Regions from separate parts of the Chitinophaga sp. 180180018-3 genome, predicted to be linked through region 2. Evidence: riboswitches for the same ligand, from Rfam matches in the RefSeq annotation. Region 2 holds a riboswitch; each other region holds the start of a gene.

Region 1 (2,267 bases), 220 kb from region 2:
CACGATCTTCACCCAGCGCGGCGATAGCCTTACCTATCAGCTGCAGCGACTTTTCATAATTATTCTTCCAGATATTGCGGCCGTCGATCACGCCTAATGACAACCGGAGATTAGTAGCGGCGATACCGGTTTGCAGGATATCATCGAGCTGCGACGGACAACGTACCAGGTCGAGGTGCAGGGTTTGCACCGGCAAATTCAGCACAGTTGGCAGGTTATCGCCATAGCATTCGAAGTACGACGATAATATAATATGCCGTGCCGGAAACCGTTGATGCAGCTGCTGATATACCTGGCTGAATATATGCCGTACATCGGCGTCCAGGTTCAATGACAAACAAGGCTCATCCAGCTGTATAACGTCTGCCCCTGCTGACGTAAGTTCAGCCAACACCTGAATGTACACTGGCAGTAGCTTGTCGATCAGCGACAACCTGTTGAAGTTTGCCGTCTTTTCCTTACCCAGCAACAGGAACGACACAGGTCCCAGCAATACCGGCTTGGCAGCATAACCTGCAGCCCTGGCTTCGCGGAATTCTTCCACTACTTTGTGGGAATAGTAACTAAAATCCTGACCAGCGCTGAATTCCGGCACGATATAGTGATAATTCGTATCGAACCATTTAGTCATTTCCATGGCGGTGATATCGTGCCCGTTCTGCTGATACCCTCTTGCCATCGCAAATAAAAGGTCTGCTTCATTGATGGATTCATTCCTCAGCACCTCATAACGGGAAGGAATGGCGCCTACCATCAGGGCTGTATCAAGCACCTGGTCGTACAGGGAGAAATCGTTACAGGGGATCAGGTCTATGCCCTGTGCCTGCTGTAGTTTCCAGTTTTCTAAACGGATATGCTTTGCCGTTTCCTGCAGTTCCTGCAGGGTAATTTTTCCGGACCAATAGCGTTCATTGGCCTTCTTCAACTCACGATGGCTACCTATCCTCGGATAGCCCAGATTGTGAATAATCATTACTGTGTGTTTAAAAGTGATACATGCTGTTTAAGTCCTTGTATCTACTACAGTAATACTTTACGGGAGATGTGAAACAGGTGGGAAAAGGTAAAATGCGATCATACCACAGGCTGCCTCGTAGTAACCGGGCACACCTGTTCCGGGTGATGATCACTTACCGAAACCAGACATGCCTCAGTCCACGAAAGCATTGTCAAAGTAAGATAAAGGCAGGTCTCCTGGCTCGCCTGACCGGTAAACGCCTTCCCATTCCGTGGAGGAACAGTGGCATTGTTGTTTACTGGTTGCAGCAAATTTGCTGCTCAGACTTACAGTTGCGGGACAGCCTGTGATTTGCACACAGTTCCCTTTTAATCCCGCCATCCGGCGGGAACCATTATCTGCTTCGATTAGTAATACATAAAGAACAGGCCGCGAAGATAATAAATCCCCGTATCGTTTATCTTTTATTTTAAAAGCAGGCACAACAATTATAGTTCAATAGGAAAAAAGAAAAAAATTCCACTCAATTACTTACTTTAGTGAGTAAATCGAGAATCCAGTGAGCAATGAAGATGTCGTTTTGCTGAGGAAGTTACAGCAGGGAGATACTGGGGCATTTATTACTTTATACAACCAATATCATCCGTCGCTTTACACTTATATTCTCCACTTCATTAATATCCCTGAACTTGCAGAAGATGTACTGCAGGAGGTATTTACCAAGATCTGGGAGATAAGGGAGCGGATCAATCCTGAGCTGTGTTTCAGCGGCTATCTTTACCGTATTACCCGTAACCGTGTATTTAAATTACTGAAGAAGATATCGGCCGACGAGCAACTCCGGACGCAAACGATGCAGGAACTGCACCGGCAAACCGAAGATGCGGATACCCGCCTGCTTTGGAAGCAATACGAATCCCTTTTGCATGAAGCCATTGCCCAGCTTCCCCCTCAGCGCCAGCGTGTTTTCAGGCTGTGCAGGGAGGAAAGTAAAAGTTATGAGGAAGTGGCTACGGAACTGGGGATTTCCAGGAATACTGTGAAAGAGCATATGGTCTTGGCGATGAGGAGTATACAGTTTTTTTTGTATAAGCATACGGATGGGGTGTTTCCCATCCTCTTATTTTCCGCGATGATCTTAAGCTACGAAAAAAATTAAAAAAATTTTTCTTACCGACCCACCCTATTCTCTTCCCCCGGGATAGTATTATATATGCCCGTAGAAAAGAACAGTGAATATTATCAACTATTGCTACAACGCTGGCAGCAGCGCAAATGCAGTCCGGACGAGGCACTGGAACTAATGGAC
Region 2 (2,267 bases):
CAAAAGATCCTGGCAGCGATTAATTCCGGAACCGGTTATTGGAATTGTTGCGATCGCGTTTCTGCGGGTGTTCCTTGGAGTGGCAGAAAGCATTCCGGCTTTGGAACAACTTTATCCCATCAGGGATTAAGAGCATTTACTAAAACAAAATCATGGCAAATGAAACCCTGACGGATATCAGAGCAATTTCCTGGTAAGTACCACCGTATCAGCAGAAAACCATACCTCGGCATATTTCGCAGGTGCATCGCAGTTATACCAGCGGTAGTATCGGGTATCATGTCCGCCGGGCCGGTATTGATAGTCGTTACGGAAGTTATCGCCATCGGCGCCAAATACATGTTTCACCTGGGCATAGGTCATTCCGTGCTGCACTTTCGGGTAGTTCACCGACAGGTTATAAGCACAAATGTCTCGCGTAAGCGTCATGGCAACCAGGGTTACCTGGCCGTTCTGAAACTGGCATTGCACATATCTCTTCAAACCGCTGCATACATAGTACCACTTGTAGATCTTTGTTACACCATTGTCGCTGAAGAGTTCTCCCTCCTGTTTAAAAATGCTTCTCACATTTTCATAAGTAAGAGATTTTTTCACCTGATCAAAGTTTGCAATGCCAATTTCCGCATTACATCTGAGCGCCTGGGCATCAGACCCATCCCGCCGGCAAGCGGTACAAAAAAGAAGGAGAATTAGGCCCCAATAACGCATAAAGGTGATAAATTGACCCGAATGTATAAAATCCCGTTGATATTTTAACCTGCTGCCCCTATTGTTAGCAGAAATATAGCATTTTGGATTTTAATAATACTTGGCGTACGTTTGCACCCACAATTGGTTCCACCTCCGGGTGGATTAAAAGGGAATCCGGTGCAAAACCGGAGCTATCCCCGTAGCTGTAATCCTGCAATTGTTTTTCCGGATATACTCCATACCACTGTCCGCCTCCGGCGGATGGGAAGGTTCCCGGAAAAGCAGGAGAGCCAGAAGACCTGCCAGCTGTAATTATCATTCAGTGCTTTCGGGTGAAAGGCGGAGAATGTAAGCCTGTCGGCATTATATTCTGTTTTATTTCAATCATTTACCCCTGGGCGTGATATGCCGGGCCATCCCTGGTATACTGACTCTTTCCTTATGCCGCTGCCTGGCCGGGAATAACAGGCCTGTTTTTTTAACCCAAATAATAGTATATGAAAAAAAACCTAGTTTTTTCCCTATTTGCAGCCGTAGCGCTGTTTGTAGCTTCCTGTCAGAAACAGGACCTGGTGCAACCTGCCAGCCTGAAAGAAAAAAGCAGCCTAAGTGCCGTTAATGCCAGTACTGCGCTTGTCAGTGGCACCTATGCCAATGGCTTCTTCATTGCCAATGAAGGCTGGTTCGGTCATGGTACCGGCGACCTTCACTTCTATTCCTATAGCGGCGATAGCCTGGTGTACAACGTTTATTCCCAGGCCAACCCGGGGGGCACCCTGGGCGGGCCATCCAACACACTGCAATATGCTACGGTATTCAATGGCAAACTGTATATCGTAATAAAAGCTGGTGGCCCAATGGTAGTAACGGATGCCGGTAGCCTGGTAGAAACCGGCCGTATCAGCACACTGCCGGGCAACGATGGTCATGCCTTCATTGGAGTGGATGCCAGCAGAGGCCTGCTTAGCGCCAGCGACGGCGTATACCCGGTATCCCTGCCTTCCCTGACAGTAGGCTCAAAAGTCAATGGAGTTAACGGTTATACCGGCGATATGATCCTTGCCGGAAGTTACGTATTCGTGCTCTCCGCCACAGACGGTATCGTAGCCCTAAACAGCAGTAACTATGCGGTTGCTAAAAATTTCGGCGCCGCCTACCTTGCTTTTGCTGCGGGTAAAGACGGAGGTATTTACGCCACCACTGCCGACTCCCTGATCCGCATAGATCCGGTTTCATTGGCCCGTACAGCCATTAAACTGCCGTTCACAGTATCCTCTCCCTGGGGAGCCTGGCGTCATGCATGCATTACTGCCTCCACCCAGGAAAATGCCATTTACATTGTGCGTAACAATGGTTTCGCAGGAGGTACGCAGCTTTATCGCTACGTAATAGGTAATCCTGCTTCTCTTTCTTCTCCGTACATTACCCTGCCCTCCGGCCAGTACTTCTACGGCGCCGGCGCAGCGTATAACAAAGACAGGAATGAACTGGTTGTCACTACCATCAACGGCGCCTTTTCCGGCGACGTAAACCGGGTACTCCTTTACGATGCTCCCACAGCAACGCTGAAAGAA
Region 3 (2,267 bases), 230 kb from region 2:
CGCCGGCAGGAAGAAAGCAGCCCTGGTAATGCTGAATCACTAATTACTTTACAAGCGGTAACCCCCAGGGCCGTAAAAAAGGTATATTGTAAGAAAAAAATGCAACGCCTCCTCTTCTTTACGATACTCATCTTTACCGCCTTCCGCGCCGGAGCGCAAACAACAGAAGATTCTGTCAAAACCGCTGTCAGCAACCTGTTTAATGCCATGCGCCAAGCCGACAGTGCTGCAGCTGCTGCCTGCTTTGCGCCGGGCGCTATGTTACAATCCATTTCAGGCCGCCCCGGCAACGATGCCGTACATAATACCACCGCTGCTGAATTTGCCAACATCGTTGCCAGGTTCCCGTCTCAGGCAGTTGACGAACGGATTGCATTTGCACATATCGTTGTAGACGACCGGCTGGCCAGCGTATGGGCCCCTTACCGCCTCTACTTCAAAGGAACATTTTCTCATTGCGGCGTGGATGCTTTTCAACTGGTGCGGATAGAGGGTGTATGGAAGATCCAGTATATCATTGATACCCGGCGCAAGGATAATTGCGTGGAAGAAGCAGCCGTGAAATAACCCCATTATTTTCTCCCCTTTTGAAAGAATCCGGCAGATAGATTTTTTAATCTATATTTGCACCGTTAAATCCGCCGCCTGCATAAGCCGGGGGACTAGACAAGAAAGTACAATGGTTCGGATTCAATCTCCCTGATTTAATCCGATTAAAAGGGAACACAGGTGCAAATCCTGGACAGTCCCGCTGCTGTAAGTCTCGCTAAATGCCAGGGCCATACACAAGACCACTGTTGAACATTCAATGGGAAGGTCGCCCGAAGCAGAGATAAGTCAGAATACCTGCCACAGTACTCGTTTTTGAGCTTTCGTGGAATGAAGCTTAGGAATAAATTCAACCAACGGGCGAGTCCTGTCAATTGTCTGCTTCCTATATTTTTTTCTTATTGCGAAAGCTGTTGATGAAATATTAACAGGTAACAATATGCGTTTCAATGAACGAACCTGTTCAGGAACAGACCTATGTCTGTACCTGGTACTGGTTATCTGCTGTTTTCCACTGACGCTCAGCGCACAGGAAAACAACAGGCACAATGGTGCAGATACCACCCGCAGCCGAAACCTGCGCGAGGTATCAGTAACAGCGCCCCGCAGTACCGGCGAGGTAAGCCCCGGGCAGAAGATGCAGGCTACTGAGATCTCCCGGCTCGGCACCCACTCCGTAGCGGACGCCATACGCTTCTTCTCCGGCGCGCAGATTAAGGACTACGGCGGCATAGGCGGCCTGAAAACAGTGGATATACGCAGCATGGGCACTAACCAGGTGGGCGTATTCTACGACGGTATACAGCTGGGAAATGCACAAAACGGGCAGGTAGACCTGGGCCGTTTCTCACTCGATAACATGGAGGAAATTGCTTTATACAACGGACAAAAAAGCAATATATTCCAGCCTGCCAAAGACTTCGGCTCTGCCGGTTCCATCTATCTCACTACGCTTAAACCTAAGTTTGCACCCGACGAAACCCGCCACCTGCGCGGAACTATCAAAACAGGATCCTTTGGCCTCTTCAATCCGTCGGCACTCTGGCAACAGAAAATCAACGATAAAGTAGCCGCTACTTTCAGCGAGGAATGGACCCATGCCACCGGCCGCTATAAATTCGTATATCAGAAAGTAGATACTAACCGTCATGTAGCATATGATACCAGTGCCTACCGTACCAATAACGATATCAATGCAGTGCGACTGGAAGCAGGCCTGAATGGCGTAATGAACGGAGGAGAATGGGATGCGAAGGTGTATTATTATCAATCAGAACGGGGACTACCAGGGTTCGTTGTCAACAACAAATTTGGCCATACAGACCGGCTCTGGGACCGGAATTTCTTCGCACAGGGCTCCTACCGGAAGGATATCACGAAACAATACAGCCTGATGCTGAAAGGCAAATACGCCTACGACTATACGCGCTTCCTGGCGCCGGATACCACCCGCTTTTATACAGACAACCACTACTACCAATATGAAACATATTTCTCTATGGCGCATCAGTATGCGCTCACCAATTGGTGGACGGTAGCTCTTTCCGGCGACTTTCAGTGGAATAAACTGAATGCCGACCTGAAAGAATTTACTTATCCTACAAGATATACGACCCTGGCGGCAGCCGCTACGGCAGTGAATTTCAGCCGGCTGAGCGCACAAGCCAGTATCCTCGGTACTTTCGTAAGTGAAAAGGTAAAACAGAATGGCGCTCCTC

Evidence for each region. A riboswitch is a leader RNA that binds a small molecule or an ion and turns the genes downstream of it on or off. The one in region 2 is predicted to bind cobalamin.
Region 1: another riboswitch for cobalamin. It lies ahead of metE (5-methyltetrahydropteroyltriglutamate--homocysteine S-methyltransferase); the one in region 2 lies ahead of UNH61_RS03575 (DUF5074 domain-containing protein).
Region 3: another riboswitch for cobalamin. It lies ahead of UNH61_RS04485 (TonB-dependent receptor); the one in region 2 lies ahead of UNH61_RS03575 (DUF5074 domain-containing protein).

Annotation. Positions count from the first base shown of each region.
Region 1 is NZ_CP140772.1:1,096,887-1,099,153, reverse strand. Features, by position in the region: gene metE (5-methyltetrahydropteroyltriglutamate--homocysteine S-methyltransferase) at 1-973, opposite strand, end outside; cobalamin riboswitch at 1,167-1,369, opposite strand; gene UNH61_RS04465 (RNA polymerase sigma-70 factor) at 1,518-2,117, shown strand; gene UNH61_RS04460 (FecR domain-containing protein) at 2,172-2,267, shown strand, end outside.
Region 2 is NZ_CP140772.1:875,121-877,387, reverse strand. Features, by position in the region: gene UNH61_RS03585 (aldehyde dehydrogenase family protein) at 1-171, shown strand, start outside; gene UNH61_RS03580 (hypothetical protein) at 178-597, opposite strand; cobalamin riboswitch at 819-1,015, shown strand; gene UNH61_RS03575 (DUF5074 domain-containing protein) at 1,191-2,267, shown strand, end outside.
Region 3 is NZ_CP140772.1:1,103,659-1,105,925, reverse strand. Features, by position in the region: gene UNH61_RS04490 (nuclear transport factor 2 family protein) at 100-567, shown strand; cobalamin riboswitch at 664-869, shown strand; gene UNH61_RS04485 (TonB-dependent receptor) at 989-2,267, shown strand, end outside.